2 regions of the Anaeromusa burkinensis DSM 3853 genome follow, and region 2 is predicted to be linked to the other one. Evidence: riboswitches for the same ligand, from Rfam matches in the RefSeq annotation. Region 2 holds a riboswitch; the other holds the start of a gene.
What was found. A riboswitch is a leader RNA that binds a small molecule or an ion and turns the genes downstream of it on or off. The one in region 2 is predicted to bind cyclic di-AMP.
Positions count from the first base shown of each region.

Region 1: another riboswitch for cyclic di-AMP. It lies ahead of C508_RS0110290 (C40 family peptidase); the one in region 2 lies ahead of C508_RS0106660 (4-hydroxy-tetrahydrodipicolinate reductase).

Region 1 covers NZ_KB894593.1:97,755-112,761, forward strand. The annotation lists gene C508_RS0110220 (hypothetical protein) at 131-712, shown strand; gene C508_RS0110225 (DNA recombination protein RmuC) at 756-2,000, shown strand; RNA gene rnpB (RNase P RNA component class A) at 2,021-2,373, shown strand; gene C508_RS0110230 (TMEM165/GDT1 family protein) at 2,710-3,381, shown strand; gene trxA (thioredoxin) at 3,469-3,792, shown strand; gene C508_RS0110240 (response regulator transcription factor) at 3,908-4,597, shown strand; gene C508_RS0110245 (sensor histidine kinase) at 4,600-6,156, shown strand; gene C508_RS0110250 (twin-arginine translocase TatA/TatE family subunit) at 6,239-6,436, shown strand; gene C508_RS0110255 (radical SAM/SPASM domain-containing protein) at 6,523-7,698, shown strand; gene nirJ2 (putative heme d1 biosynthesis radical SAM protein NirJ2) at 7,703-8,686, shown strand; gene cybH (Ni/Fe-hydrogenase, b-type cytochrome subunit) at 8,720-9,427, shown strand; gene C508_RS0110270 (HyaD/HybD family hydrogenase maturation endopeptidase) at 9,405-9,917, shown strand; gene C508_RS0110275 (hydrogenase expression/formation C-terminal domain-containing protein) at 9,910-10,308, shown strand; gene aroH (chorismate mutase) at 10,347-10,721, shown strand; gene C508_RS0110285 (glycosyltransferase family 2 protein) at 10,718-11,656, shown strand; cyclic di-AMP (ydaO/yuaA leader) riboswitch at 11,720-11,849, shown strand; gene C508_RS0110290 (C40 family peptidase) at 11,851-12,519, shown strand; gene C508_RS18285 (metal ABC transporter substrate-binding protein) at 12,651-13,598, shown strand; gene C508_RS18290 (Fur family transcriptional regulator) at 13,632-14,084, shown strand; gene C508_RS0110305 (metal ABC transporter ATP-binding protein) at 14,081-14,764, shown strand; gene C508_RS0110310 (metal ABC transporter permease) at 14,779-15,007, shown strand, end outside.
Region 2 covers NZ_KB894588.1:84,822-99,828, reverse strand. The annotation lists gene C508_RS0106735 (flavodoxin family protein) at 1-278, opposite strand, end outside; gene C508_RS0106730 (LysR family transcriptional regulator) at 348-1,301, shown strand; gene C508_RS20275 (DUF5320 domain-containing protein) at 1,445-1,726, shown strand; gene C508_RS0106720 (DUF134 domain-containing protein) at 1,796-2,164, shown strand; gene C508_RS18005 (DUF134 domain-containing protein) at 2,224-2,655, shown strand; gene C508_RS0106705 (NifB/NifX family molybdenum-iron cluster-binding protein) at 2,777-3,139, shown strand; gene C508_RS0106700 (NifB/NifX family molybdenum-iron cluster-binding protein) at 3,183-3,548, shown strand; gene C508_RS0106695 (phenylacetate--CoA ligase family protein) at 3,563-4,447, shown strand; gene C508_RS0106690 (TIGR03905 family TSCPD domain-containing protein) at 4,513-4,767, shown strand; gene C508_RS0106685 (nucleotide-binding protein) at 4,819-5,679, shown strand; gene C508_RS18000 (ATP-binding protein) at 5,676-6,533, shown strand; gene C508_RS0106675 (Mrp/NBP35 family ATP-binding protein) at 6,592-7,371, shown strand; gene C508_RS0106670 (DUF1847 domain-containing protein) at 7,402-7,995, shown strand; gene C508_RS19405 (TIGR00341 family protein) at 8,248-9,582, shown strand; gene C508_RS0106660 (4-hydroxy-tetrahydrodipicolinate reductase) at 9,649-10,413, opposite strand; cyclic di-AMP (ydaO/yuaA leader) riboswitch at 10,420-10,552, opposite strand; gene C508_RS0106655 (ClC family H(+)/Cl(-) exchange transporter) at 10,781-12,355, shown strand; gene C508_RS0106650 (ArsB/NhaD family transporter) at 12,552-13,796, shown strand; gene C508_RS0106645 (efflux RND transporter periplasmic adaptor subunit) at 13,997-15,007, shown strand, end outside.

The DNA of each region.
Region 1 (15,007 bases), on a different contig from region 2:
GGTAGACAATTCCAGAGTAAGGTGATGATTTATTCTCGTCCTGGTTACGTCGCTGCATTTGCGGTATAATATACCTGTTTTCATAAAAGCAATAAGGCCGAAAATACGGTTTTTTAGAGGAGGAGAGCAGATGTCCTTACAGGAAGAAAAAGAGCGGTTTATTTCATTGGCCAAGACGATCGATCGTCCAGGCCTGATTCAACTGCTGGATTATTTAGAAACGGAAACTGATTTTTATACAGCTCCTGCGAGCGCTTCCTTTCACGGTGCGGAGGAAGGGGGGCTTTTGGCGCATTCTCTGGCTGTATATGACAGTTTGATGACCTTGATGCAGGCTTTTTCCCAGGAGTTGGAACAGGAATCTGCCTGCCTTTGCGCTTTGTTTCATGATTTATGCAAGGCGAATTTTTATCGTAAAGGCTTTCGGAATCGGAAAAACGAAACAACTGGTCAATGGGAAAAAGTAGAAGTGTACGAAATTGATGATCAACTGCCTTTGGGTCATGGGGAAAAATCGGTTATGCTGCTGCAGAAATTTATTCCTTTGACAGAGGAGGAAATGCTTGCTATTCGCTGGCATATGGGCGGTTTTGACGATACAGCGCGCTCCTATGCTGGCGGGCAGAGCCTGTCCGGAGCTATGAAGCGTTACTCGTTGGTACCGGCTTTACATATGGCAGATATGGCTACGTGTTATTTTGCCGGGAAATGATAAAACGCAATAGGGTAATCGGAATGCCTTACAGGAGGTTGTCATGGATACTGCGACCATAACGTTGCTGGCGGCGGCCCTTTTGCAATTGCTATTAATACTGTGGCTGCTCCAAAAAATCAGCCGGTTAAGCAACGCCAAAGAAGAGTCGGAATCAGAAAAAGAAAAGCTGCGTCAGGAACTGCAGGAAAGCCGCCGGGAATTGCGGGAAACACTGCAGGATTTTAATGATTCCGTGTTGCGTCGTCTGGCGGAACACATGGGCATGCAATTGCAGCAGACAGAAAGCATGTCCAGCCATCTGCAGAATTTGACTCAGGCGCAGGAACGGCGCCAAGAGCATCTGCGGCAGAGCTTAGAGGCCCAAATGGAATCGCTGCGTTTGGAAAACGGACGTCGCCTGGAAGAAATCCGCGCTATGGTGGATGAACGGCTGCAACAGACGTTGGAACGAAAATTAGGGGAAAGCTTTCAATGGGTGAGCGAGCGTTTAGAAATGGTGCATAAGGGCTTGGGGGAAATGCAAAACCTTGCCGCCAGCGTGGGGGATTTGAAAAAAGTGCTGACAAATGTTAAGACCCGCGGCACCTGGGGAGAAATTCAATTAGCCGCCTTGTTGTCAGATGTACTGGCCCCGGAGCAGTATGCGGCGAATGTGGCGGTAGTTCCCGGGCGCAATGAGCGGGTGGAATTTGCTTTGCGCCTGCCTGGGCAGGGAGAAACGGGCTGTATTTGGCTGCCAGTGGATGCGAAGTTTCCCCAGGAAGACTTTTTGCGCCTCCAAGAGGCGCGAGAAGCCGGCGATGCGGAGGGACAGGAAAGCGCAGCGAAAAAGCTGGAGCAGCGGCTGCGTTTAGAAGCCAAGAGCATTGCGGAAAAATATGTGGCTCCGCCGCATACGACTGATTTTGCTTTGTTGTTCTTGCCTACGGAAGGCTTATATGCCGAAGTGCTGCAGCGTCCTGGCTTAGCTGAGGAACTGCTGCGACGCCACCGGGTTGTCGTGACGGGGCCGATGACGCTGGCGGCGCTCTTGAACAGCTTGCAGCTAGGATTCCGAACGCTGGCCATTGAGCAGCGCAGTGCGGAAGTATGGGAGCTGTTGGGGGCGGTGCGAGGAGAATTTGCCCGCTTCGGTCTGATGTTGGAAAAAACGCAGAAAAAGCTGCAAGAAGCCTCCTTTTCTATCGAAAGCGCGGCCAAGACCTCCCGGAGCATGGAACAGCGCTTATCTTCGCTGCAGCAATGGCGTAGTGAAGGAGTTCTTGACGAGCCGGACAATTTGTGATATTTTCATACATGTTGCGGCGAGCTTGAAAGATGGCCGCGGCCGTTTTAGAACGGTCGAGGAAAGTCCGGGCTCCGTAGGGCAGAGTGCTGGATAACGTCCAGCGGAGGAAACTCTAGGGATAGTGCCACAGAAATGTGTACCGCCGGCTTTATGCCGGTAAGGGTGGAACGGTGCGGTAAGAGCGCACCAGCAGTCAGGTGACTGGCTGGCTAGGTAAACCCCACTCGGAGCAAGACCAAATAGGGAAGGGATGAAGCGGCCCGCTGAGCCTTCCGGGTTGGTTGCTAGAGCCATTCGGCAACGGATGGCCCAGATAGATGGTCATCACCGCGCAAGCGGAACAGAACCCGGCTTAATGATGGCTTGCCGCACACCTTCTTGACAAAAGAAGCATTTTTCGTTACCATATATCAAGAATCCAAAGGGGAGTAGCTTCACGGTGCAAAGTCAACAGTCTGATAGTACATACTATCTGGCTTTGCCGTTAACGGACGAAAACGTTGACAAGCGAGACCTTTGGGCAGGAAATCCTGCCCAAAGTGTCTCGCTTTTTTAATATGTAAACAAGCAAAGAAGACGTTCACACAGTGAGGTATCAGCGTTTAGCAGAGAGTACAGAGGAGAATTTTAAAAAATACTAAGGAGCTACTGTCTTTTGCGTAAGAGGCGCGCGAGTCAGTGACTTCGCAATCAGGAGGCTAGATCAATGACAGCTTTTTTAGCGGCTATGATTTTTGTGGTACTGGCGGAAATGGGCGACAAGACACAGCTTTTGGCCTTGGCGTTGGCAGGCAGGTATTCCTGGAAAACCGTAATGAGCGGCATTCTCGTGGCGACACTGCTCAATCATTTGTTGGCGGTGCTGGCCGGACATTATTTGCAGTATGTGATGCCGATGATGTACGTACAAATTGCCGCTGCAGTATCCTTTATCTTTTTCGGTATTTGGACCATTCGCGGCGATGAACTTGGGGATGCGGACAAGGCCACCTGTTATACGCCGTTTTGTACGGTGGTGGTGGCGTTCTTCTTGGCGGAAATGGGAGATAAGACGCAGTTGGCCACAGTCGCCTTAGCGGCGCAGTATCAAGAAATTATACCGGTTTGGATGGGGACGACTACAGGTATGATGATTGCCGACGGCATGGCGATTGTTGTGGGCGGCATGCTGCTTAAGCGCCTGCCGGAGCAGGCGGTCAAGTGGACAGCGGCGGTTATCTTTGTGCTTTTTGGTATCTACGGGCTGCATGAATCGTTGCCAGCTCCCTGGAATGCGCCAGTATTTTTAGGGGCAGTGGCTGTGGTGAGCGCTGTTTTGATGGGCTTGGTGCATCGCTGGCAATGCAGAGTCTCGCAAGAGAGCAATAGCAATAGTTGACTTCAAGAAATAAAAACTTTACAATAAAAATAGAATAATCTCGGTGAAAGCGTTGAGTTCATAGAGGAAAAACAGGGAGGCATGGATATGGCTTTGCATACCATTGCAACAGAAGAAGAATTTCAAACCCTGGTGATTGAAGCGGGTAAGCCGGTATTGGTTGATTTTTGGGCGCCTTGGTGCGGGCCTTGCAAAATGATTGCTCCGGAACTGGAGTCACTGGCCCCTGAATACGCGGATAAAGCGGCTATTATCAAAGTGAATGTTGACGACTTTCCTGCGGTAGCGCAGCGTTATAAGGTCATGGGCATTCCGACGTTGCTCATCTTCAAGGAAGGCAAAGAAGTCTCTCGCCTAGTAGGCTTTCGGCCTAAGAAAGAGTTGGCTGCGGCGTTGGATGCAGTGCTGTAAAGTAAATGGAGTTAAGCTGGTGAAGGCATTCTGCGTTGAGTAGAATGCCTTTTATTCCTATATAGGAAACTTTATGTGCCGCTTTTTTAAAACAGTCCTGTCAGGAGGTTCGAAGATGGAAAAAACAAAGATTTTAATTGCTGATGACGACAAGCAGATTCGTCAGCTCTTGGCGCTTTATTTTGAAAAAGAAGGCTTTGCCGTAGTGGAGGCGGCTGACGGAACGGAAGCTCTGCGCTTTTACGAAGAACAAAAGCCGCAACTGCTGCTGCTGGATGTTATGATGCCGGGACAGGATGGACTGGAGGTATGCCGCCGTGTGCGGCGGGTGTCTGAAGTGCCTGTTATTTTGCTGACCGCTAAAGGAGAGGATGAAGATCGCATTAATGGCCTGGACTTAGGAGCGGATGATTATATAACAAAACCTTTTAATCCTAGGGAGGTCGTAGCTCGAGTTAAAGCCGTTCTGCGGCGCTCTCAGCATAACTGGCGCGAAGAAGAGTCACTACAATATGATGAGCTGGATGTCAACTTGGCGGAGCGCAGCGTACGTGTGGCGGGCGTAGAGGTGGAATTGACCGCTAAAGAGATGGAATTATTGTGGTACTTGGCGAAACATCCTGGACGGGTTTTTTCCAGGGAGCAATTGCTGGAAGCTATTTGGGGATATGAGTATTTCGGAGATACCCGTACGGTTGATACGCACATTAAGCGTCTGCGCCAAAAAATAGCTGCAGGCCAAACCGGAGCCTGGGATATTCGTACGGTTTGGGGCGTAGGTTATAAGTTTGAAGTAGGGGTGTAATTGTGGCCAGACCATTGCGTTATCAAATTTGGTCCCGTCATATCGGTATTATTATTTTGGCCTTGCTTTTGGCCTTTGTCGGTTCATTCATGCTGATCCGTCAGTATGTATTAGAGCAGCGTACGGCGGATTTAGTGCGGAAGGGGACGGAACTGAGTCTTTTAGTGGCGGCTTCGCGGCAGCAAGAAGACGGTTATCGGGAACTGCGGCAGTTGGTAGAGGTAGTGGATCCGTTTTTGGATGCCCGTATTTGGGTAGTGGATCGTCAGGGCGGAATTTTGGCTTTGTCTGGCGACATGATGCCTCCGGCTGCAGGAGGGGGCATGCATTTGAATCATAGCGACGCTATGCCTCATGGTCGAGGTATGATGCAGGGCGGCCAGGGACCAGGACAGGGACCAGGTCAGGGATTAGGGCGCGGTCTGATGAGGCAAGGCGGCGCGCGGTTGGCTGGGCCGTTGCAGGAGGTGTTGCAGGGGAAAATTGTCCAGCGCACTTTTTTTCATGACTTCTATCAAGAACAAATGCTGGTGGTTGCGGTGCCGGTGCCTGGAGCGGAAGCTGGAAGTACAGACGGCGCTGTTATTTTGCATGTACCCTTGCAGGGCGTAGAGGAGTGGCTGCAGCGGGTGCGGTGGCATTTGGGGGTTGTAGCGGTTATCTGCTTGCTGGCGTCGTTGCTGGTTGGACAGCGCTTAAGCCGGCAGATTGCGCGTCCTTTGGAAAGCTTGCGCCAAGCGACGCAACATATTGCTGGCGGCGAGTACCATCGCCGAGTTCCGGTAGAAGGCCCGGCGGAGTTGGCGGATGTGGCGCAAAGCTTCAACGCCATGGCGGCCAGCCTAGAGCAATCCGCCTTGGAAATGGAAAAGCAGGAAGGGCTGAGAAGGGATTTTGTGGCGAATGTGTCCCATGAACTGCGTACGCCGTTGACTATTATCCGAGGCTACAATGAGGCGCTGGCGGATGGTACGGCGGCAGAGCAGCAGCGCCAGCAATACCATGCCTTGATTCGTGACGAGGCGTTGCGCCTAGAGCGTTTGATTGCCGACTTGCTTGATATAAGCCGCTTGCGAGCCGGTGTGGTGGAAATGGAAAAGGAACGTATTTTATTGGAAAATTTGGTAGATGGCGTGGTGCAGTTAGTGCAGAAATTGGCGCAAGAAAAAGGCTTGCTGTTGGAGACCAAACTTTCCGAGGGACTCTTTGTGTATGGCGATGGAGATCGGCTGACGCAGCTGTTGTTGATTCTTCTGGATAATGCTTTGCGTCATACAGAACAAGGGGCCGTTCGTATTGAATCTGGCTATGGCGCAGATGGACGTGCTTTTTTGCGTGTCAGCGATACTGGTCATGGCATTCCGGCAGAAGCGCTGCCTTATATTTGGGAACGCTTTTATAAGGTGGACAAGGCGCACAGCCGCGACGGCGGCGGCACGGGCCTAGGATTGGCAGTAGCCAAAGAAATTATGAATTTGCACGGCATTGATGTGGAAGCGGCCAGTACTGTGGGGGAGGGAACCTCTTTTACTCTGCGGTTTCCTTCGTTGCAGGATTGAATGTTGTATACTCAACGAAAAAATTTGTTGTTTCTATACAGCGAATTTGCGATAATAGAAGCTGGAAGGGGAGGTATGGCTAATGTTTAACATAGGGCTACCGGAGCTTTTCGTCGTGCTGGTAATCGTACTGATTACTTTTGGACCCGCCAAGCTGCCGGAAATTTCCCGGGCTTTGGGGAAAAGTGTTCGGGATTTTAAAGCCGCCTCGGATCAGGTGAAAGAGGAAGTGCGTCACACTGCTTCCCTGACAACGCCAACAGAAAAAGAAAAACTGTAAAATGGCAGGTAGAGGCCTACTCTCCAAAGATTCTTTGAGAGTTGGCCTTTTTTGCGTATAGCAGTTCAAGGAGGTTTCATTTTAGAATGATTGGATGTACAAAATTATTATGTGGTACGGCAACGGTGTCGGATATTGTTAAATACGGTCGCAAGACAGAGCAGTTGCCGCCGCAGATGCTGCAGTTTTCTTCGGATGCTACGCCGATAGTTGTCTGGAACAGCACAAACCGTTGTAATTTATCTTGCCAGCATTGCTATATCAATGCAGAAGACAAGGAATACGCCGGTGAATTTTCAACCGAGGAGGCCAAAGCCTTTATTGATGACTTGGCTTCCATGAAAGTGCCTGTGCTGCTTTTCTCCGGCGGCGAACCGCTGGTGCGTCACGATCTGTTTGAATTGGGACCCTATGCCGCTTCGAAAGGCATTCGTCCCGTTATTTCGACCAATGGTACGCTAATTACGCCGGATATGGCCCGGCGTATTCATGAGGCTGGTTTTCAATATGTCGGCATTAGCGTAGACGGCAATGAAGAAGTTCACGATAATTTCCGAGGCAAAAAAGGCGCTTTTCAGGAAACGCTTCAGGGCATTCGCAATTCACTGGCCGCAGGAAATAAGACAGGTATCCGCTTTACTGTAAATCGCTTAAATTTCCATACTCTTCCAGATGTACTGGATATTGTGGAACGCGAAGGCGTGCCGCGCTTTTGCATGTATCATTTAGTGTATGCAGGTCGGGGCAAGGAAATGGCGGAACTCGATACTACGCCCGAACAAAAACGGCAGACGATTGAGCTTTTGATGGAACGGACGATGGATTTCCATAAGCGCGGTATAGAAGTGGAAATTTTAACGACCGATAACCATGCCGACGGCATTTATTTACTGCAGTACTTAGAAAAGCACCAGCCAGAGCGGGTGGAAGAAGTTTTGCAACTGCTTGAGATGCATGGCGGCTGTTCAGCCGGGCAGAAAACTTCTAATGTAGACCCTCAGGGGAATGTGCATGCTTGCCAATTCTGGGGGCATAAGTCGCTGGGCAATGTGAGGGAAAAGAAATTCAGCGAGATTTGGCGGGACAGCCAGGACAAATTCCTGTGTTCTATGCGCGAGAAGCATTTGCATTTGGAAGGACGTTGTGGTGAGTGTCGTTATAAGATGTTTTGCGGTGGCTGCCGCATTCGGGCGGAAGCCGTGACCGGCGGCAATATTTGGGCGGAGGATCCGGCCTGTTATTTGACGGACTGGAAGGAGTGATCCTATGATCATTTCATGGAATACGACCCAAGAATGCAATATTCGCTGCGTGCATTGTTACCGAGACGCCGGATCTAAGCACGCGGAAGAGCTGGATACGACGGAAGGAAAAAAGCTTATTGAGCAAATTGCCAAAGCTGGTTTTAAAATTTTGATTCTTAGCGGCGGCGAACCTTTAATGCGCGCCGATATTTATGAGCTTATCCGTCATGCCAAAGAGCAGGGATTGCGCCCGGTTTTGGGAACAAACGGCATATTGATTACGCCGGAAGTGGCGGTGAAGCTCAAAGAGGCAGGCCTTGCACGGGCGGGAATTAGCTTGGATAGCGTTGATGCCGGACGACATGATGAATTTCGCAAATGGCCCGGCGCCTGGCAGGGCGCGGTTGACGGCATGGCCGCCTGTCGCTCTGCGGGCTTGCCGTTCCAAATTCATACTACTGCTATGAATTGGAACGAGCCGGAAATTACGGAACTCACCGATTTCGCAGTAAGCGCCGGTGCGGCAGGACATCATATTTTCTTCCTGGTGCCTGTAGGCCGGGGCAAGGATATTGAAGATACCTCCTTACACACGGAACAATACGAGTCGCTTCTGGGACGGATTTTGGACAAGCAGCAGCAGGTGGAGATTGAGTTAAAGCCGACTTGTGCGCCGCAGTTCATGCGTATTGCCAAAGAACGGGGCATGAAGATGCGTTTTACCAGGGGATGCCTAGCTGGTACGGCTTACTGCGTCATTATTCCTAACGGGGATGTGCATCCGTGTCCGTATTTGCCGATGAAGGTAGGCAATGTACGGCAGACTCCTTTTGATGAAATGTGGGCTAAAAGTGAAATCTTCCAGGATTTACGCCATCAGCCGCTGAAAGGGGCTTGCGGGCGTTGCGGTTATGACGACATTTGCGGAGGCTGCCGCGCTAGAGCTTATTATTATTCCGACGGTGACTATCTGGCGGAAGAACCTTGGTGCGCCTGCGGGAGATAAAACAGCAAGTGGATGATGAGAGGGGGATGTGCCATGACACCCATGACGCATGGAACGATGAAGCCTTATTATCTGTTCAGTCCTTTTTTGCGGTTTTTTCACTGGATTATGGTGCTGGCAATTTTGGTGCTTTTTGTGACTGGCCTTTACATTGGCGATCCTGGTTATGTGGGAACCCAAGGGATGGAACCGACCTTTGCCGTAGCGACATGGTTTTCAATGGAAACCATTCGCTTCATCCATTTTGCTGCGGCATTTTTATTTATCGGCAGCTTTGTTTTTCGTATTTATGGTTTTGCAATCAATAAAGGGGACCGGTTATTTCCGCGTCCTTGGAAACTGGAGTATTGGTTGGGGATGCTGGACGTGGGATTGCATTATTTACTGCTCTCGCCTCATCATCGGCCATACTTGCGAAACCACATGGCGAGAGCTGGTTATGCAACGGCCTATTTAATGATTTTTATCGAAATCATTACAGGTTTGGCTATGTATTTTATGATTCATCCCAATGGTTGGGGGGCTGCTTTGTTTAGTCCCTTTGTATACTGGTTGGGAGGAGAGTATTGGCTGCACCTGTTGCATCATTATGCCGCTTGGGCGATTATGTTGTTTTCCATTGTACATGTGTATATGGCCGTCCGTGCTGATATTATTGAAGGCGGCGGCGAAATTTCAAGTATGATTTCCGGTGTGAAGTATTTTCACGAGGATCCTGATGATTTGGGGGATATCCGCTGAGATGAATGTTGCGGAGATAACGGTTTTAGGGGTTGGGAACATTTTGCTTGGCGACGAGGGCGTCGGCGTGCGCGCGGTGGAACAACTCCAGTTGTCAGGAGAGTTTTCTGACACGGTGCAATTGATTGACGGCGGTACTCTGGGTATGGAGTTGTTGCGCTTTTTAAAAGGAACGCAGCGCCTGCTGTTGCTGGATGCTGTCCAAGGAGATCAAGCGCCGGGAACATTGTATTGTTTGCGGAATTCTGAGGTAGAGGCGCATCTTTGCGGCGCCTTGTCTGTGCACGATCTGGGACTTAAGGATGTACTGGCGGTGTTGAAACTCTTGGAGGCTCCGGTGCAGGAAATTGTCCTTCTTGGCTTGCAGCCGCAAACGCTAGCTGTGGGTATGGAATTATCGGCGCCTGTGGCGACGGCGCTGCCGAACCTGGTGCAAGCTGCCTGTGTTCAAGTAAAGCAGTGGCAAACAGAGGTGGCGCGGCATGACTGAGAAGGGTCAAACAGAATTGTTTTCCTTGACGAAGGCGGTACTGGAGGAAGTGCGCCAAGCCTATGCCGCGTTACAAGAACACGGACGGGGGCATACTTTATTTTTGGATAAAATTCCCTTGACAGCAGAAGAACGTCAAAGTATTTTGGATTTTCTGGGACAGGGGAAAGTATCCATTAAACTAGAAGATTCCATGGAACCTGTGCAATGGAAAGAAACGGGTTTTTGCGGTATTTGGCATGGGGTATACTGCAATTTGCAAGATACGCCTGTGTTGGAGACAATAGAGATCGCTTGGTATCCGGAGCTTGCAGCCGCACAGCGGGAAGATGTAGCTAAGGATGGCCAGAGGCTTAATACTTGGTTGAATGAGCAAGGATCACCGGCATAACAACGGTGATCCTTGCCTTGCAAAGGGGGACTCGGCAGATGTTGCGAGGAGTGCGTGGCGCCACTACGGTGGAGGCTAATACTAAAGAAGAAATTTTTGAAGCAGTGCTGCAATTACTGGATGCTTTAACAGAGGCTAATGGCTGGCAAGAAGAAGAGCTAGGCGCGGTTATTTTCAGTTCTACCCCAGAGGTGAATGCTGCATTTCCAGCGGCTGCGGCGCGGCGGTTTGGCTGGAATGATGTGGCGCTTTTCGGTGCTCAAGAAATCGAGGCTGAAGATGGTGTGCCTCAATGCATTCGTGTACTGGTGTTGTGGAATACCGACAAGGAAATGAAGGAACTGCGCCATGTGTATCTGCGCAGAGCTGTTGCCTTACGGCAAGATCGCAAAGCGGAGGCGAAAGAGCAATGATTTCCATCGTAGTTCCGGTTTTCAATGAAGAAGAAAACATGGAAGCTTTTTATCAGGCGGTATGCTCGGTTATGGAGAAATTACCGCATTCTTTTGAACTGATTTTTGTTGATGACGGATCCAAAGATGCCACGCCCTTGGTCATTGATCGCTTGTCGCAGCAAGATTCCCGGGTGCGGGGGTTGATTCTAGCTCGTAATTTCGGACATCAAATAGCCTTGAGTTGCGGTTTAGATCATGCCGAAGGAGACGCTGTTGTTACGATGGATGGTGATCTGCAGCATCCGCCGGAATTATTGCCGCAGTTGATTGAACAATGGCAGGACGGTTACGAGGTAGTACAGACCATTCGCCTGACGACGGAAGGTGTTTCTTGGGTTAAGAAACTGACATCTTCATGTTTTTACCGATTGATGAATGCAGTGTCCAAGGTGCGCGTGCGTGAAGGGGGATCAGATTTTCGACTGTTGGATCGCAAAGTAGTGCAAACTTTTCGTCGCTTTCCGGAACGAGCTCGGTTTATACGCGGCATGATGGGAGCGATTGGTTATCGGCAGACAACGTTGAATTTTGTAGCGCCGCCGCGTTATGCGGGGGTGTCGAAATTTTCACCTACTAAAATGCTGCATTTTGCCTTAGATGGCATTACCGCTTATTCTAAGCTGCCTTTGCGTATTGCTTTTTACGCTGGCTTGGTTTTTGGCGTGGTTAGCTTTGCGTTGGCGCTGCATGTTGTTTATATTAAGTTTTTGACAGACGAGGCTGTACCTGGCTGGGCCACTATTGCGGCGAGTATTTCGCTTTTGAGCGGCGTGCAACTGATGGGACTAGGTATTATCGGCGAGTATGTAGGGCGTATTTTTGAAGAAGTAAAGCAACGCCCGTTATATTGGCTGCGTCAAGAAATAGGGCAAGGCGGAAAAGAACAACAGTAAAGAAAGTTAAAAAAGAAAATAAGGCAGGATTTTTTCATCGAATAGCGAATTGCCTTTAAAGTGAGCTAAATAAAGCCGAATCCGGCTCCGGAGCGGGGGAACCACAGTATAGGGGTGAAGCGCGAAGTCGCTCGCGCAGGGTTGCTCGACCCGAACCCGTCAGCTAACCTCGTAGGCTGTAGAGAGGTGACAGAATGGGGCAATTGAAAAGATTTTTTGTTTTAGGTATGGTTTGCTTTTTGCTCAGCGCACCCGGGGTGGCAGATGCTTCTTCCATTCGTGAAGGAGATATTGGCGATGATGTGACGGCCATTCAGCAACGGCTGCAAGAACTTGGTTTTAGCAGTGGTACTGCTGATGGGGACTTCGGTTCGGCAACAAGAGCCGCCGTTATGGCCTTTCAAAAGGCTAATGGACTGGAGGCCGATGGGATTGTCGGATCTGGTACTTATCGGGCGTTAATGGGCAGAGACATTCCCGTAAGTCGTAGTGACATGGGAACGAGCATGACAAGGCGGATTATTCAAAGCGCAATGTCATTCCGTGGAGTTCCTTACGTTTTCGGCGGAACCACTCCCTATGGATTTGACTGCTCGGGCTTTACGCGTTACGTTTTTGCAAATGCCGGCATTTTCTTGCCGCGCATGGCAGATGAACAATATGATGCAGGATATTCGGTTTCGAATCCGCAACCCGGTGATCTTGTCTTTTTCACGACCTATACTTCCGGTGTATCTCATGTGGGCATCTACATAGGCGATGATCGCTTTATTAGTGCGACATCCAGCCGCGGCGTCCGCGTAGACAGCTTGTATGACGGGTATTGGGGAGCGCGTTATTTAGGCGCTAAACGGGTAATGTGATTTAAAAAGCAAGTGGTTATCTTTAAAGATAACCACTTGCTTTTTTGTGTCTAAATGAGAAAGATTCTTGCGCGAGTTAATGAAGTGTGCTATCCTTTTAATAGGAATATTACTATTAAGAGGTGGATGCGGTGTCTCGTCGAAATGTATTGATAATTATTCTAGTATTTTTGGTAAGCTCCATTGCTGGCTGTGGCATGAGTACAAAACCCCAAGAGAAAAAATTGCAAGTAGTGGCATCTGTATATCCGGTACAAGAGTTTGTCAAAGCCGTAGGGAAAGACCGCGTTGATGTTTCCCTTTTGGTTCCGCCAGGAACAGAGCCTCATGACTGGGAACCGACGGCAAAAGATCTAGCTAAAATTAAAGGCAGTGCGCTCTTGGTTTATCATGGCGCCGGTTTGGAACACTGGGTGGGGGCTGTTGTAAAGCCGGACTTGCTAGGTTCAGCTAAGGCGGTGGAAGCAAGTAAAGGGGTTGCTCTGCTGGACGCAGCCGAAAGCGAGTCGGAAGATGAGCACGGACATAATCATAGCGGTGAAACACATGAAACGAAGGATCCGCATGTTTGGCTGGACCCGGTGCTGGCGCAGCAAGAAGTGAAAACGATTTTAGCGGCATTAATAGAAGTCGATCCGGCTCACGCTAGCGAATATGAAGCTAATGCGGCAGCGTATGTGAAAGAATTGCAACTGCTGCATGACGAATATACTGTCGCGTTGCAGCATACTGCTAAAAGAGAGCTGATTACAAGCCATGCAGCCTTTTCATATTTGGCTAAGCGCTATCAACTACAGCAAGTGCCGGTGATGGGACTGTCTCCTGACGCCGAGCCGACAGCTGACAAAATGGCTGAAATTATCCGCTTCTGCAAAGCGCATCAAGTGAAGTATATTTTCTTTGAAACTTTGGTAAGTCCTAAGTTGGCTGAAGTCTTAAGCCGCGAAGCAGGTGCGTCGACGCTAGTGCTTAATCCCTTGGAAGGCTTAACGGTAGAAGAATACAAGGCGGGAAAATCATCTTATTTGACGCTGATGCGGGAAAATTTGCAACAGCTTAAAAAAGCGCTGGCTCAATAAAGCGCTTCGCTTGTCGAAAGGAGCTTCCTGGTGATGGATAGACTGGAAGAAGCGTTAGCGACGCTGCGGCGGCAGGGCTGCCGGATTACGGAGCAACGTAAAGCGGTGCTGCAAGCGGTTGCTGCAGCGGAACAACCAATGAGGGCGGTAGATATTTGGCAGCAGGTTCGCATTAAAGAAGAGGACATAAGCCTGGATACGGTATATCGCAATCTTACGCTGCTGGTGGAACAGGGCATTTTGCTGCCCATTGGCGCGCTGGGAAAAGATGCGACATCCTACGAATGGAGCCATGACGGTCATCATCACCATATTCGCTGCGTAGATTGTGGACAGGCGGTTTGCCTGGATATTTGTCCTGTAGATGCACGATTGGAAGCGGAGGCGCAGCGCAAGGGGTATGAGCTTCTGCGCCATTCCTTGGATTTATACGGCCGCTGTAAAAATTGTACTCGTAAAAAAACCGGGCAGGAGGATCCCGTATGATTCGAATTGAACATGTTTCTTTTTCCTATGAAGCCGATGCGGTATTGAACGATGTATCTATTGCGGTGGGCAGTGGTGAATTTGTTGCGTTAGTTGGACCTAATGGCGGCGGAAAGACAACCTTAATCCGCTTATTAGCGGGATTATGTCAGCCCAGTGCAGGCGGTATTTATATTGACGGAAAGAATCCATGCGATTTTTTAAAAAACGGTACATTAGCCTATGTGCCGCAACAGTATAGCCAAAATGTTTCCGGCTTTCCGATGACGGTGAAAGAGCTTTTGCAGTTGTTGCCGCAGCGGCGGCGGACAGCCAAAGAAGTTCTGCAGATTGTAGGCTTGGAGGGGCTGGAAGGCAAGCGTTTAGAGGCGTTGTCCGGAGGACAGCTGCAGCGGGTGCTGATTGCAAGGGCTCTTTTGACAGCGCCGAAAGTGCTGTTGTTGGATGAACCTACAAGCGGTGTTGATTATGAGGCAAGTACGCAAATTTATCAATTGTTGCAAAAGCTTTGCCGCCAAGAAGGCATGACGGTTGTGATGGTTTCTCATGATGTTGACAATGCGGCCCGCTGGACCAGCAGGGTAGCTTGTATCAATAAAGGACTGTGCTTTTATGGCACGAACGAGGAATTTGCTTCCACGCATATTCAGGAGCGCCATCTTTGGTATTATACAGGTTGATGGGAGGGGATTTTGTGGAAGCATTTAGCTATGATTTTATGCAGCGCGCTTTAGCGGCAGGACTTGTGATTGCCTTGTTGTGTCCGTTAATTGGCTTTTTTGTGGTGGTCCGCAGGCAATCTCTGATTGGAGACGGCTTGGGGCATCTGGCTTTTGCTGGCGTTACCGGCGCCTCTTTGTTGGGGGTATATCCAGTAGTCGGCGCTTTGGCGGTGACGGTTCTCGGCTCATTGGGCATTGAAT
Region 2 (15,007 bases):
CCGGGAAAACCCAGATAATACACAGGTGACGCGATGACGAGCGTATCATGTTCTTGCAATAAGCGAGAGGCCTCTTGCATGTCATCTTTTTGGATGCATTCTCCTTGATGTGTTTGGCAATAGTTGCAGCCTAAGCAAGGCGCGATGGTTTTATCGGGAATAAAATATTCTGTAACCTGGTGACCTTTCGTGAGGGCGCCTTTAATGAATGAAGCAGCTAAGGTTGCGGAATTGCCGGTTTTTCTAGCGCTGCAATATAGAACCAATACTTTTCTCATGTTGCTTTCCTCCTTGGAATTTGAAATATTGTAAAATTAAAGGTATCATAAAGAAAAGTATTCGTAAAATTGATTTTGATAATTATAACAATCGAATTTAATGATAGTTGCTTGCTGAAAATGATAGGGAGGATTTGGATGGACTTCAAATTGCTGCGTAGTTTTAAGATGGTTGCGGAACTTGAGAATATAAGTCATGCTGCAACAGCAGTGGGGTATGCGCAATCAACTATTACAACCCAGATTCAACAATTGGAAAACGAGCTAGAGGTGAAACTGTTTGAACGATTGGGGAATCGAATTTGTTTGACGGAAGCGGGAAGAACCTTCTTAGAATATACGGAGCAAATTCTTTTTACCATGGATCGTGCGAAAGAAAATTTGAAGCATGCCAACCAGCCTTGCGGAGTATTGAAAATAGCAGGGATTCATTCATTATGCGCCAGTATAATGCCTTGTCTTGTACAAGAATACAAAGAAAAATATCCAAATGTAAAAATTGAAATTGCAACAGGAGTTATTGGAGACGTACTTGAGCAGGTAAAAACAGGCAATGTTGACGTGGCTTTATATATGGACTTTGCAGAAGCGCCTAAAGATGTGATTGTCGCCTTTGAGAAAAGAAATCCGCTCTGCTTTTTGTGCGGACCTGATAATCCGCTTCGATATAAAGCAAATCTCACACTCAAGGATATTGAAAACGAACCCTTTCTGGTTACAGAGAAAGAATGCCGGTATCGCAAGAAATTTGAGCAGATGTTCGAGGCGAGACGATTAACGCCTGCAATTTATTTTGAAACAGGAAATACAGAGATTATTAAGAAATTTGTAGAGAACAACATAGGCATTGCGTTACTACCGGAAGTTGCGGTCCGGTCGGAATTTAAAGAAGGAAAGCTGGTAAAACTAGATGTTGCTGAAAAGATAGAAGAACCGTTTATTCGGCTTATTTATCATAAAGACAAATGGCTTACCGCTGCGATAACGAAATTTACGGAGTTGATGAGGGCGTCGTTAGTTTGAGCGGGGTATTACATCTAGACGTAATATAAGGGCTGTATGGATTCGTGAAAATGATAAATAGCGCTAGTTGTTATTGACATATGCCATAAAAGAGCTAAAATAGAGATATGAAACATATGTCAAAACAAAAGGGGGAATCAACAATGCCAAGAAGAGATGGGACAGGGCCAATGGGACAAGGGCCGCTTAGCGGTCGTAGGACGGGAGCGTGCAGTGGACAAGGAAAGGGGCAAGGCGCAGGCGGCATGGGAAAAGGGATGGGGCGTGGAGCTGGTCAGGGGTTTGGGCAAGGAATGGGACAAGGAAATCGGGGATCCTTTGCTTCGCAAGGCAGTGAGTCTTTAGCGAAAGAGGAATTGCTGCAAGAAAAAAAGCTGTTGCAGCAAAGGCTAGAAACAATTAACAAGGACTTGGAAAAAGTGTAAAATAAAGTAGGCGGCGGGAGAAGTCTTCCTGTCGCCTACTTTAATGAGTGGGAATAAGAGGTGAAGTCTGTGCCAAGACCAAGAAAATGGCGTCGTGTCTGTGAACTTCCTCAAATCGATTCGTTTGGCCCGCTTACGGCTGCGGTGTCTCATCAAGAAGCCGTTATTATGACGGTTGATGAATACGAAACGATTCGGTGGATTGACGTAGAAGGTTTGATGCAGGAAGAATGCGCAGCTCGTATGAATGTAGCTCGGACAACCGTGCAAAAAATATATAATGACGCTCGACGTAAGTTAGGCCTGGCTTTAGTAGAAGGGAGAACGCTTCGCATAGAGGGAGGCGAGTACCGGCTTTGTGAAGGAGAGGAGCCGGTTGTGCACTGCGGCAGATGTCATCGGCGAAGACATGGAAGGCAGGATGAACCATTGGATTGACGGATGAAAAATAAAACAGTATGCTGAAAAGAAATCATATGTGGAAAGAGGAAAACTAGATGCCAAGACCGACGAAAGAACGCGCTGTTGGGATGATGCCGCCTTGGGCGCGGTTTAAACCGGCAGGAATACCGATAGAAGAATTAGAAGACGAGAATATTACGGTGGAAGAGATGGAAGCTTTGCGGTTGGCTGATTTGGAAGGAATGGATCAGGACCAAGCTTCGCAATGCATGGATGTATCAAAACCGACTTTTTGTCGGGTGCTGATGCAGGCGCGACAAAAGGTGGCTCGCGCTCTTTGGCAGGCAAAATGTCTGCAAGTGGAAGGCGGGAATTTTCGTTTGGAAAAAGGATGTCCCCGCGGGAAAAGTTTGTGGAGATGTGATTCTTGTGGTCATCAGTGGCGAGGCCGCTGCGCAAGAGGGCGCTGTGGCGGGGAGAGCCATTGCCCTAAGTGCGGAGGAGATCAAGTGCGCTTAGATGGTTGAGGCTTGACGGCTTTTCGTGCTTGCGATACAATTAACATAGTGAAACAAGTTTCAAAAGACATTTTCGAATGTCTTTTTTTGAAAACCATTTTGAAATATGTTTTATAAAAGGAGACTGAACATGAAAGTAGTAATTACCGCTCAAAATGAGCAACCGGGACAAGTGATGGAATTGCGCTTTGGCAGGGCGCCGTTTTTCTGTGTGTATGATACAGAAAGCGGCATATGGGAAAGCGTAACGAACGCCACCAATATGAATGCGGCTCAAGGAGCTGGGATTCAAGCGGCGCAAGCTGTCGAACGGTTGGGGGCCAAAGTGGTTATTACAGGCCACGTGGGGCCAAAGGCGTTTCGGGTGCTGGAAGCCAATCAGGCGGAAGTGTATTTGGCTCAAGAAGGGTTAACAGTTGAAGCCGCCATGGAAGCTTGGAAAGCAGGAGAACTGCAGCGCCAGCTGCAGGCGGATGTAGAAGGTCATTGGTAAAATCTATTGGACTAAAAGATATAAATTAGAGGAGGAATTTTTAATGGAAAAGTATGGAGTACCAACCTATCAGGGGATGTTGTGCGCTCATTTTGGTCATTGCGAGCAGTTTGCTATTGTAGCCGTAGAGAATGGGCAGGTACAGGGAATGGAAATGTTGACGCCGCCCCCGCATGAACCGGGCGTTATTCCAAACTGGCTGGCGCAGCAGGGCGTGCATAAAGTGATTGCCGGAGGTATGGGGGTTAAGGCCCAGATGATTTTTGCTACCCATGGCATTGAAGTAGTCTGCGGTGCAGCGGCGCAAGAGCCGCAAGAGCTAGTTCGTTTGTATTTGGCCGGACAACTGGTACAAGGAGACAATCCTTGCTCTCATGAAGAGGGACAGCCCTGCACCGGTCATAAGTAAGAAGGAGTGGAGCTTTGAGCGAAGAAGTTAAGAAAGATTCGCCCGAAGAGCTTTGGCAAGATTGTTTGCTTTGGGCCCGGGAAAAAGACAATGATTTTAAAGAACGCTGCCGCGTTGCGGACGTGAATTCGGAGAAGCTGCCTCTAAAAGAGTTAGCGGCTTTGCCGTTACAGCCTAAACCCGAACCCTCCGCGTCTCCTTTTGCGCGCTTGACTTTGCCCTTAAGCGGTGTTGCGCGGTTAATGAATTCGACGCCGTATTTGGTAGAGGAAGTGGACGATTGGGCGCAGAAAAGCGCTTTTTGGCTTCGCTCGTGCGGTATGACGCTAGCCTCTATTCTGTTAGTCGCTGATGGACTAGACGGCGAAGGGCCTGGTTGGGGCGTGTTGGAAGGCGCTAAAACTATGCAGACTACTGTTGTTTCCTTAAGTGCGCGTCCGTGGGAAACAGTCAGCGAATGCGGCGCCAGCGCCTGTGCGTTATCGGCTCCACTGTTGGATGCGTGGATGAATAGCGGCGAAGGCCCAGGAACTTGTCGAACATTCTTTTGTTTGACTGCGGGAGCGTCTGAGGAACAACGGCAAGCTTGGCAAAAGTATTTAGGCTATCCTGTGTATCTTCAGTGGGGCTTGCCTGGACTGCAGGCGTCTCTTATCGCCTGGGAGTGTCCGCAAGGGGGCGGGTTCCACTTGCCTATTGATTCGTTTTGGCCGGAACTCATTGATTCACAGACGCAAGAGTTGACGGCTCCTGGTGTGGCAGGCGAGCTAGTGCTGACAGCCCTAAGGCGGCGGAGTTCTCCGGCGATTCGCATGCGAACCGGCTGGGTAGGACGGTTTGCGGAAAAAACTTGCCGTTGCGGCAGTCCGTATCCTAAATTTATACCGGAAGAGTTTTAAAACAGAGCGTTAGAGCGAGAGCTCTGGCGCTTTTATCCTATTGCTTAATTAATGAGGTGATTTTTGTGAAGTATAAGACCGTCGGATCTTGTGCAAAAGAAATATCCTTTGAAATTCATGATGGCAAATTGAGTCAAGTCTTCTTTAAAGGAGGCTGTCCCGGTAATTTACGGGCCATTAGCATTTTATTGGAAGGAATGGACGTGCAAAACGTGATTGATAAATTTAGCGGTAATCTTTGCCGCAACGGTACTTCCTGCACGGATCAGTTGGCGCAAGCATTGGAGGAATGGCAAAAAAGCCAAGAACGTACTGCATGAACCATAAAAAATATATTTCCCAACGAGACTTTTAGGATGAGGAGTGAACCTATGCGTATTAGCATTGCTAGCGGCAAAGGCGGTACTGGAAAGACTACTCTGACAACATTAATGATGCAGAAAGCGCCAACCGATAGTATTGTTTGGGTTGACTGCGATGTAGAAGCGCCTGACGGCGATGTTTTTGGCGAGGTAGAGTGGCGTCAAGAGCAAGTAGTGACGAGGCAGGTTCCCGAATTGTTCGGCCAGTGCAGTGGATGCGGTACTTGTGCGGATCTATGCCGTTTTCAAGCGCTCGCCATGGCAGGTGGCAAACCAATGGTGTTCCCGGAATTGTGCCATTCTTGCGGTGTTTGTATTCAACATTGTCCGGCGCAGGTATTGCGGGAGCGGCCGGAAGAAGTGGGGCAGGTGCGGTGCGGCATTTGGCGAAAAGAAGGGCAGGAACATTTATATATTCAAGGATTGCTCAAAATCGGCAGCGTAGCAAGCACTGTGGTCATTGAGGCGGCCAAAAAAGCGGCAGTTGCAGGAAACCCGGAGCTAACCCTTGTCGATTGTCCTCCAGGAACCACCTGTTCGATGGTAGCGGCTGTCAAAGGGAGCGATTGCTGTATTATGGTTACGGAGCCAAGCTTGTTTGGCATTCATGATTTGCGAGGCGCTCTTTCTGTAGCAGCCAGGATTGGTATTTCTGCGGGTGTTGTGCTTAACAAGAGCGATGGAAGCCATTTGGAAAAAGAAGTGGAAGAGTTGTGCCAGCGTATGAACGTGCCGCTTCTTTTGCGAATTCCTTATTCCAGGGAGTTTGCTCAAAAATATGCTGCCGGGAATATTGACACAGAGATTTCTGTGGATTGGTCGAAGTTTTGGCTGCAAGTGAGAGCGTTGGCCAAGGGGGATAAAGCATGAAAGAAATTGTTGTGCTAAGTGGCAAAGGCGGCAGCGGCAAGACTTCGGTGAGTGCTGCCTTGGCTCGTATTTTGAGAAAAAAAGTTTTAGTGGACTGCGATGTGGATGCCGCTAATTTTTACCTGACGTTGAACGCGAGAGAAATTGAAAGGCAACCTTTTTTTGCGGGGCTGGAAGCGTTTGTAGATCAAGCTCTTTGTACGAGCTGCGGGAAATGTGAAGAAGTGTGCCGCTTTGGCGCTATTACCAGCGCCGGAGTAGTGGACGAGCTAGCTTGTGAAGGCTGCGGCGCCTGCGCCTTGGTATGTCCGCAAAAAGCCGTGGGTCTGCGGGAACGCCAGGCTGGCTGTTGGCTGGTATCGGAAAGTCCCTTCGGGACGTTGGTACATGCGGAATTGGGCATTGCCATTGAAAACTCAGGAAAGCTGGTTTCCCAGGTGCGCCGCGAGGCGAAAGAACGGGCTTTATCGCAGGGGGCGGAATGGCTTTTAGTCGACGGTCCTCCCGGTGTAGGCTGTCCTACGATTGCTTCATTAACAGGCGTTGATGTTGTGCTGTTGGTATTAGAACCGACGGGAAGCGGCTTGGCTGATGCGAAACGCTTGCTGGCGCTGGCCAAACATTTTGAGCTTCCGGTGCTAGTGTGTATCAATAAAGCAACCTTGCATGAGGGCCAGACGACCATTGCTAAAAAATGGATTGCGGACGCGGGACTTGTGCTGGTAGGAGAACTTCCTTATCATGAGGCGTTTCGCAAGGCGTCTTCCGAAGGCTGCAGCATTTGGGAAAGCGGCGGCAAAGAGCTGCAGGCAGCTATCCAATTATTATGGCAGAACGTGCAAAAAGCGTTATAGCGGCAAGCATGGTTTGTGATAAAGAAAATACTATAGAAAACTTGAAGGGGTAGGAAGTATGAGTGAAATGACGAAGATTGAAAAAAATCTTGCAGGCGTTAAACGCCGCTGGTTGGTTATGAGCGGTAAAGGCGGCGTAGGGAAAAGCACGGTAACTGCGCAGTTAGCAGTTCGTCTGGCGGCTAAAGGATGGAAAGTGGGCGTATTGGATGCGGACATGCATGGGCCGAGCCAAAGCGGAATTTTTGGCATGCGGGGGCAGCAGCACACGGCCGTAGGGGATAGAATTCAGCCTTTTACGCATGGACCGAATGTCAAAGTGGTTACCATGCAGGGTTTGCTCAACACACCTGACGAAGCATTAATTTGGCGCGGTCCTTTGAAAATTGGTCTCTTGCAGCAGCTTCTCGGCGATACCGATTGGGGAAAGCTGGACGTGCTTTTGATGGACAGCCCTCCCGGTACTGGTGATGAGCCGTTAACCTTGGTTCAAGATGTGCCGCAATGTGAAGGAATTGTTGTGACAACCCCGCAAGAAGTATCGTTGGCGGATGTGCGAAAATCGCTGAATTTTGCGGCGACTGTCAAGCTGCCTTTGCGAGGCTTGATTGAAAATATGAGCGGTTTTATTTGTCCTGATTGCGGGCATTGCCATTATCCGTTCGGTCAAGGGGGCGGCGAGAAATTAGCGGCGGAAAAGAAGCTTTCCTTTTTAGGCGCCTTGCCCTTAGATCCTTTGGTTATGCTGGGCGGCGATCAAGGTCTTCCGGATCAGGCTGCTTCTCCGGCCTGCGAAGAGGCCTGGGAGCGAGTCCTTGCTAATTTGATGCAAAAATAATAAGCTTTGGGGAAAGAAGCGTGAAGGTTTATGAAATGTGCGCAATGCGGACATAAAAACTGCTATAAGATAGGACAGAATTGTTTGGGCTGGTCCGTAGATGACGTGAAAGAACAATATCAAGGAAGAGAGCTGGAAATGATGCAGGCGGCGGCTTGTACAGAAGGGCGCTATTATCTGAAACTGACCCGCCTGGAAGAAAGCGTAGAATTTGCCAAGCTCTTAGGAACCAAGAAAATCGGGTTGGCTTTTTGCATCGGCTTAGCTGAGGAAGCTAAGTTGATCGAGGCGTATTTTGCCAAGTTTTTTGAGGTCCATTCGGTTTGCTGCAAGGTTTGCGCCATTGAAAAAGACAAGCTGGGCTTAGAACCGATAAAAGACGGAGCTAAAGAAGTTATGTGTAATCCAAAGGTGCAGGCTGCGATATTGAATAAAGAAGAGACAGAATTGAATTTTACCGTGGGCCTTTGCGTAGGACATGATATGCTGTTTACTTCCGCGTCTGCGGCGCCTGTATCGTGCTTGGTGGCGAAGGATCGCGTTATGGCTCATAATCCCTTAGGCGCTGTTTATTCAAGATATTGGCGCAGAAAGCTGGATATCTTGCCGGAGGGACAGATGTAAATAACATTATAAGCATTTGCTTTTTAGTAAAGTCGTATGGACGAAGGTCTATGCGGCTTTTCTTTCTAGGGGTGTAGAACGAATGCTCGCAATTAACTGGTAATCCCAACTCGAATTAATCTGATTTTTTATAGTGCTTAGAAAATGTTTCATTAGAGTTTTGTCGAATTAAAAGTAAGGAATCATAATTCAAATTTTACTAAACGTGAATGCACTTGCTGAGTTACTTTAACAAAAAGGAGTGAACCGGCTATGGCTGCTTGGCCGAACTCAGAAGAACGGAATGCTATTTTTAATAATGTTTTCACTGATGCGAGTTTGAGCCGCTACTATTTAATCATGGTCGTACTTTCTTGTACGGTAGCAACGTACGGGCTGTTATCGAACAGCACGGCTGTCGTGATAGGGGCGATGTTGATTGCGCCGCTAATGGGGCCGATTTTAGGATGCGCACTGGCAGTGGCGGCTAATAGCAGAGCACTGCTTGTGTTGGCGTTGAAAGCAGAGGCTCTTGGAGCGGTAGCTGCAGTTTTATTGGCTATGGTCTTGACCCTTCTGTTGCCGCGGGCGGAGTTGACCAGTGAAGTGATGGCGCGAACTACGCCGACTATTTTAGATTTGGTTATTGCACTGGCCTCTGGTGCGGCGGGAACCTATGCAATTTGTATGAAGCCGCAGAGTGCGACCCTTCCGGGGGTAGCGATTGCTACGGCGCTGATGCCGCCGTTATGTACCGTAGGCATTGGTTTGGCGCAGCAGAATATGAGTGTTGCTGGCGGGGCATTTCTGTTGTTTCTTGCCAATATGGTAGCCATCGTTGTTGCTGCTGTACTTGTCTTTGAATTAGCGGGCTTTGCGGACGGGCACGGGCGTGAAAAAGAAGCAGGGGCTCAATCGGCGGTTCGGCGTCTCTTTTATCCCGTATTGCTGCTGGTGATAATCTCTATACCGTTGGCCTTCATTATGTATAAGACATATGCTAAAGCGCATACGGAGCAGATTATTCAAACCTCTCTTGAAGAGTCGCTGGATATGATTGCGCCGCAGTCTACTTTGATTTCTGCTACATTTAATGAAGCGGACCGACGGTATGAAGTGGCTGCGGCATTTCGGACCACGAAGGTGATTAACCCTGAAAATATAAGGCAGATGGAGAATTTATTGGAGTTGCGTCTGGGAAAAGCGGTGAAGGTAAGTGCTGATGTTGTATTGGTGCAAAAAGTGAACGATGAGAAAAATATAGATTCCTTTCAAATGCTGCTTCCCAAGATCAAAGAAAAAGAAATTGTGGAGGTTGTGCGCAGCGGGACGCCTGAAGAAATCATCGAGCAGGCGATAAAAGAAAAGCTGTCGTTGTTGCCCGATGTGGAGCTGGAGGATTATCGCTTTTCGTACCAGCGAGGAGGCAGCACCTATCAGATTGAAGCTGTTATCGCGAGTGCGAAGCCAATAGAAGAAAGTGTACGTAAATCGCTCCAGGCGGTGCTGGAGGAACGTTTGAAACGAAGAGTAGAGGTCCAACTACGTATAAAAGCGCCTCCTACGGCGGCAGCAGAGGTAGAAAAAGCCTCGCAGCAAGCGCCATAAGACGAAGAAAACCCAGTTTCCCCTCTTGAGGAAGCCGGGTTTTCTTTATTCGTTGATTTTGTGTCCTTAATAAACCGGAATGTTGTCGCGAAACATGTCGGCTATGACTCCTTCCATGGAATATAGACCTGGCGGTTGTTTTAACAGAAAGTTAGCTGCAAAAATAGCTCCTTGCCCGAAGGAAGCGCGGCTGATGCTTTCGTGGCTGAGACGGATCGTTTGGTTCGGCATGCCAAAAATAATTTCATGTCGCCCTACTATGCCGCCTACGCGGATGGAGTTAACATGTTCGTCATCTAGCTGCAACAGTTTGGCGATCTTTTTAGCAGTGCCTGAGGTTTCCGGCTTGTTTTTAAAGTGTTCTTCGACGACTTCAATATCGGCATGAGGTGCGATTTTTTGCAAAATTTGGGCTGCAATCAATAAAACGTTGATCCCCAGGGTGATATTAGGAGAGTAGAGAACTGGCGTTTTTTGGGATAAAGACTCTAATAAGTCAAGGTCTTCTTTTTCATACTGAGAGATAGCCGAGACAATAGAAATGCCTTCTTCGGCGGCGCGCTGATAGGCGTGAACGCCGCGTGAACCGGAGAAATCAACAAGAACATCGACAGGATGCTCGCGAAAAAAAGAAGGGCCTATGTCTTCAATAGAAATAATTTCACCAGTATCGCATTCCTGCCCTAATAAGCGGCTGGCATACTTATGGTGATCAGCGGTGCTTTTGCGCACCACCCAGGACAAGTCAAAACGCTTGTCATTTAAAAATTCGTTGGCTACCAGGCGGCCGGTTTTGCCAAAGCCCCAGAGTCCTACTTGGATTGGTTTCAATGAAAGTCCTCCTTTTTTTACGCCGGCGAGGTTAGCTGACGGATTCGGGCGAAAAGAGATACGCCCTACCTGAATGTTCAGGATTCACCCCAAGAATGGGTCCCCCGCTTCCAATTTTGGAATTAGGCGCTTGCTATATGCATTACCCGACTTGCGGGAATACAGCGAAGAAAACAAAAAGAGCCCTTGGTGACAGGCTACTCCTAAAAAACACATATTTTATTTGTACTTATAATAACACAACAATTGCTTTTTAGTCAAATTTATCAATAGAGAATTACTTTTGGAGCGGAATTAAAAAATAAACGGTAGCGGAAGAAGCGGCGTGGTACAATAAGAAAATAGAAAACTAGGAAGAGGTTAGGTTATGCGCAAGTATCGAGTGAGTAGCGCCTATGGAGCGCTGTTACAGTGGCGTAATTTTCGTTTTAAGCTGTTTGCGGAGAGCGTTTTGGTTGGCGCGGTGGCAGGCGGAGTGGTAGTGTTTTTTCGATACGCCTTAGAAAACGCGGAAGTACTGAGGAATTTTTTATATCAGATGGCTATAAAAGACGCATCTTGGATTTCGATATGCGGCTGGATTGGCTTATCTCTCTTGATCGCAGGGATTCTTCATGCCTTAGTTGCTTGGGAGCCGATGGCGTCAGGTAGTGGTATTCCACAGGTGAAAGGAGTATTAGGCGGTGTTATGCGCATGCCGTGGCTGCGCGTACTGGCTGCTAAGCTTGCAGGCGGCGTGACGGCTATTGGCGCAGGGCTTTCTTTAGGCCGAGAGGGGCCGTCCATTCAGTTGGGCGCGGTGGTTGGACAAGGGATTAGCCGTCTATGGGGAAGAAGTCGCATGGAGGAGCGTTATTTGTTGACCAGCGGGGCTAGCGCTGGTTTGGCGGCGGCATTTAATGCGCCCTTGGCGGGGGTTGTATTTTCTCTGGAGGAACTGCATAAGAATTTTTCACCGGCTGTGCTTGTTTCCGCGATTACGGCATCTTTGACAGCGACGGTGTTATCGCAATATTTTTATGGCGAAAATCCTGTTTTTACATTTACTGGAGTTCCAGTGTTTCCGGTGTCGAGTTTTGGCGTGTTGCTAGTGCTAGGTGTGGGGATGGGGATTCTCGGTGCGGCATTTAATAAAGGGTTGCTGGTGACGGGAAGTCTCTTCGAAAGGTTGCTGCCGGTGTCCGTCTTTTCCAAAGCGCTGTTACCCTTAGCTTTTGCCGGAGTATTTGCGCTGTTGTTGCCGGAGGTGTTGGGAGGCGGCAACGGGCTGGTAAATGAACTGACAGTAACGAATTTTGGGTTCTTGTATTTGCTATCTTTGTTGGCGGCTAAATTTTTCTTTACGCTTATCAGCTATGGTTCTGGCGTTCCGGGAGGCATCTTCTTGCCCATGCTGGTTATTGGAGCGCTAGGAGGAAGTTTATTTAGTTATGGGTTTGTTCAGTTTGGACTTCTTGATTCGTTTTATAGCGCCAATATAATAATTTTCTCTATGGCGGCTTGTTTTGCAGCGGTTGTAAAATCCCCTATTACCGGAAGTATTCTAATCATGGAAATGTCTGGGGCTTTTCATCATATGCTGCCGTTGGTTTTTGTGTCTGTGATTGCGTATTTAACGGCGGACTTGTTGCGAGTGCAGCCTATATATGAAGTTCTTTTAGAAAAAGCATTACTTAAGCAGGGTAAAAGAAAAGCCGAAAATGTCCAATCCTTGCGTAGCATTGTGGAAGTGCTTGTCTGTGTGAATTCAAAGCTGGCAGGCAAGCAGGTGAAACAAATTTCCTGGCCGTCTTCGTGCTTGTTGTTTAGTATTCGCCGAGGAGAATCCGAAATTGTGCCCAAGGGGGAAACAAGGATAGAAGCTGGCGACTATTTGTACGTGGCAGTGAAAAATGAGCAAGTGGAATCCTTACAAAAAATGGCGGAAGAAAGCATTAAATAAAGAGGTTATGATATGGAAATGTAACTAGCTAATTTGTTTGACGAATTTAACAGGGGCGGATATAATAAGAATAAATTTAATATGGTTATCGTTAGGAGGAGCCTGTCACCAAGGGCTTCTCCTATTTTTTTATAGGTATTTTGAGGAGGCGTTGTTTTTGCAAGAGGTTTTATTTTATGGGTCGATCTTGATTTTCATGGTTACGTATGGCTTGATTATTTGGGAAAAATATCATCGAATGGTTGTAGCCATGAGCGGCGGGAGTGTTATGCTGCTCTTTGGTTTTCTAAATCAGGATACTGCAATCAAAGAGGCCATTGACTTTAATACGCTGGGATTATTGATGGGCATGATGATTTTAGTAACTATTACTCGGAGGACGGGCGTGTTTGAAGCCGTAGCTATATGGGCTGCAACGGTGACCAAAGCTTATCCTCTTCGTTTGTTGGCTCTTTTGTCTGTAATCACAGCTGGCGCATCGGCTCTACTTGATAATGTTACCACGGTTTTGTTAATTGTACCGGTTACCATTACCTTGACAGACAAGCTTAACATTAATCCGCTACCCTTTTTGATTTCGGAGATTATTGCATCAAATATTGGAGGAACAGCTACCCTTATTGGAGATCCGCCGAATATTATGATTGGCAGCGCTACTGGATTAAGTTTTAACGCGTTTGCCAGTAACTTAGCGCCTGCGAGTATTATCATTTTATTGGCAACGCTGTTGGTTTTACTCTTCCTATATCGAAATGATTTACAAGTAGAAGAAAAAGATCGGCTTCAAGTATTGAAGTTGAACTATAAAGACGAGATTAAAGATAGCGCGCTTTTGAAAAAGTCATTGCTGGTCCTGGGGCTAACGTTAAGCGGCTTTGTTTTCCATAGTGTTTTGCATTTGGATTCCGCAACGGTAGCGATGTCCGGCGCCATCTTTTTGCTGTTGATTAGCAAGGAAGAGCCCGAAGAGATACTGCTGAATGTAGAATGGCCAACAATCTTTTTCTTTATCGGTTTGTTTGTTCTTGTTGGGGGGCTAAAAGCAAGCGGTGTTGTTGGAGCTCTTGCGCAATGGGGGTTGTCAGTGACACAGGGGCAAGTCATGGAAACGGCATTGTTAATGTTATGGTTGTCAGCGATTGCCTCCGCGTTTATTGATAATATTCCTTTTGTGGCAACTATGATTCCGATGTTACAGGAAATGGCTCAATTATCGGGAGGCAATTTGGAACCAGTATGGTGGTCTTTAGCGTTAGGGGCTTGTTTGGGTGGAAATGGAACGTTAATAGGAGCTACTGCTAATGTCGTTGTGGCAGGGATTGCTGAAAAGAACGGGATTTTGCTTTCTTTTCGGCATTACTTGAAAATTGCTTTTCCGCTTATGATTGGTTCTATCTTGATTTCTCATGTTTATGTGTACCTAAGATATTTCTGTGTTTAATTTATTATGAGTTGGTAATTTAAAAATCTAGATAAGTTGAGATGCTTATAATAGAAGCCTTGATTTCATCAATAATCTTGAGAAATTAAGGCTTTTATTTATTTTTAATGTCAGCAAAATAGAGGAAATGAATGTCTTTTATAAGAATTATTCAAAATAGAGAATGAGTGTCTTGGCGGCTTAAAGAGAGGATGATCGCATTGCTGAAAACAAAGAAAAAGCTTGCAGGTATAATTGCCTTAGTTGCGGTTGCGGCGGTTATCTTGATTGTTTGGAACAGGCCAGAAACGAAGAAGCCAATAGAACAGCGGGAGCAGATAGTTCAGCAGTCGTTGACTGTAGAACGGGTACAACTCGGCAATGCGCTTCAATACTATGAAACATCGGGAACGGTGAAGGCCAACGTGGTAAGTAAAGTAGCGCCAAAAGCCATGGGGCAGGTCACTGCGCTGTACGTTAAAGCAGGAGACCGCGTCAGGGCCGGGCAGGTTCTGGCGGAATTGCAGGACGAAGAAATTTTGCAAAAGATATCAGCTGCCGAAGCGGGAGTGCGGGAAGCGCAAAAGGGGCTGCAAGTGGTGGTGCGGAACCGGTCTTTGCAAAAAAATACAAGCGAGCGTTATGAAGAGTTATATCGTCAAGGGGCTATTTCTCAACAGCAAGTGGATGAAGTTCGTACCCAAAACGATGTCGCAACGTTACTAAGCGAACAGGCGCAGGCGGCGATGGAACGAGCCATGGCTAGCGAAAAAGAAGCTCGGGCGTATAGCAAATTAGTGGCTCCTGTAAGCGGGATTGTGACAGAGAAAAATCTAGAGCTTGGCTCAATGGCCCTTCCGGGAGTCTGGGCGTTGGTGGTAGAGGATGATCAATCGTTTTTAGTGGAGTGTTATGTGGATGGAGCGCTAAGCTCGCAGCTGCAAGTAGGCGGTGCGGCATTGGCTGAAGTTGAAGGAGCTGGAGAAAGCCTACAGGGACAAATTATCGAACTGACTCCGGCGGTGGATGCGGCCAGCCGTTCTTTTTTAGTGAAGGTTGCGCTGCCGGGAACGGCGCTTAAAACAGGCATGTATAGTAAAATTCGCTTTCCCTTAGGAGAGCGGCAGGCGGTTTTGCTGCCCCAAGAAAGCCTGGTTGCTAAAGGGCAGCTAATCGGGGTGTACGTTATGGATGCAAATAAGAAGCTGTGGTATCGGCTGGTGCGTACTGGG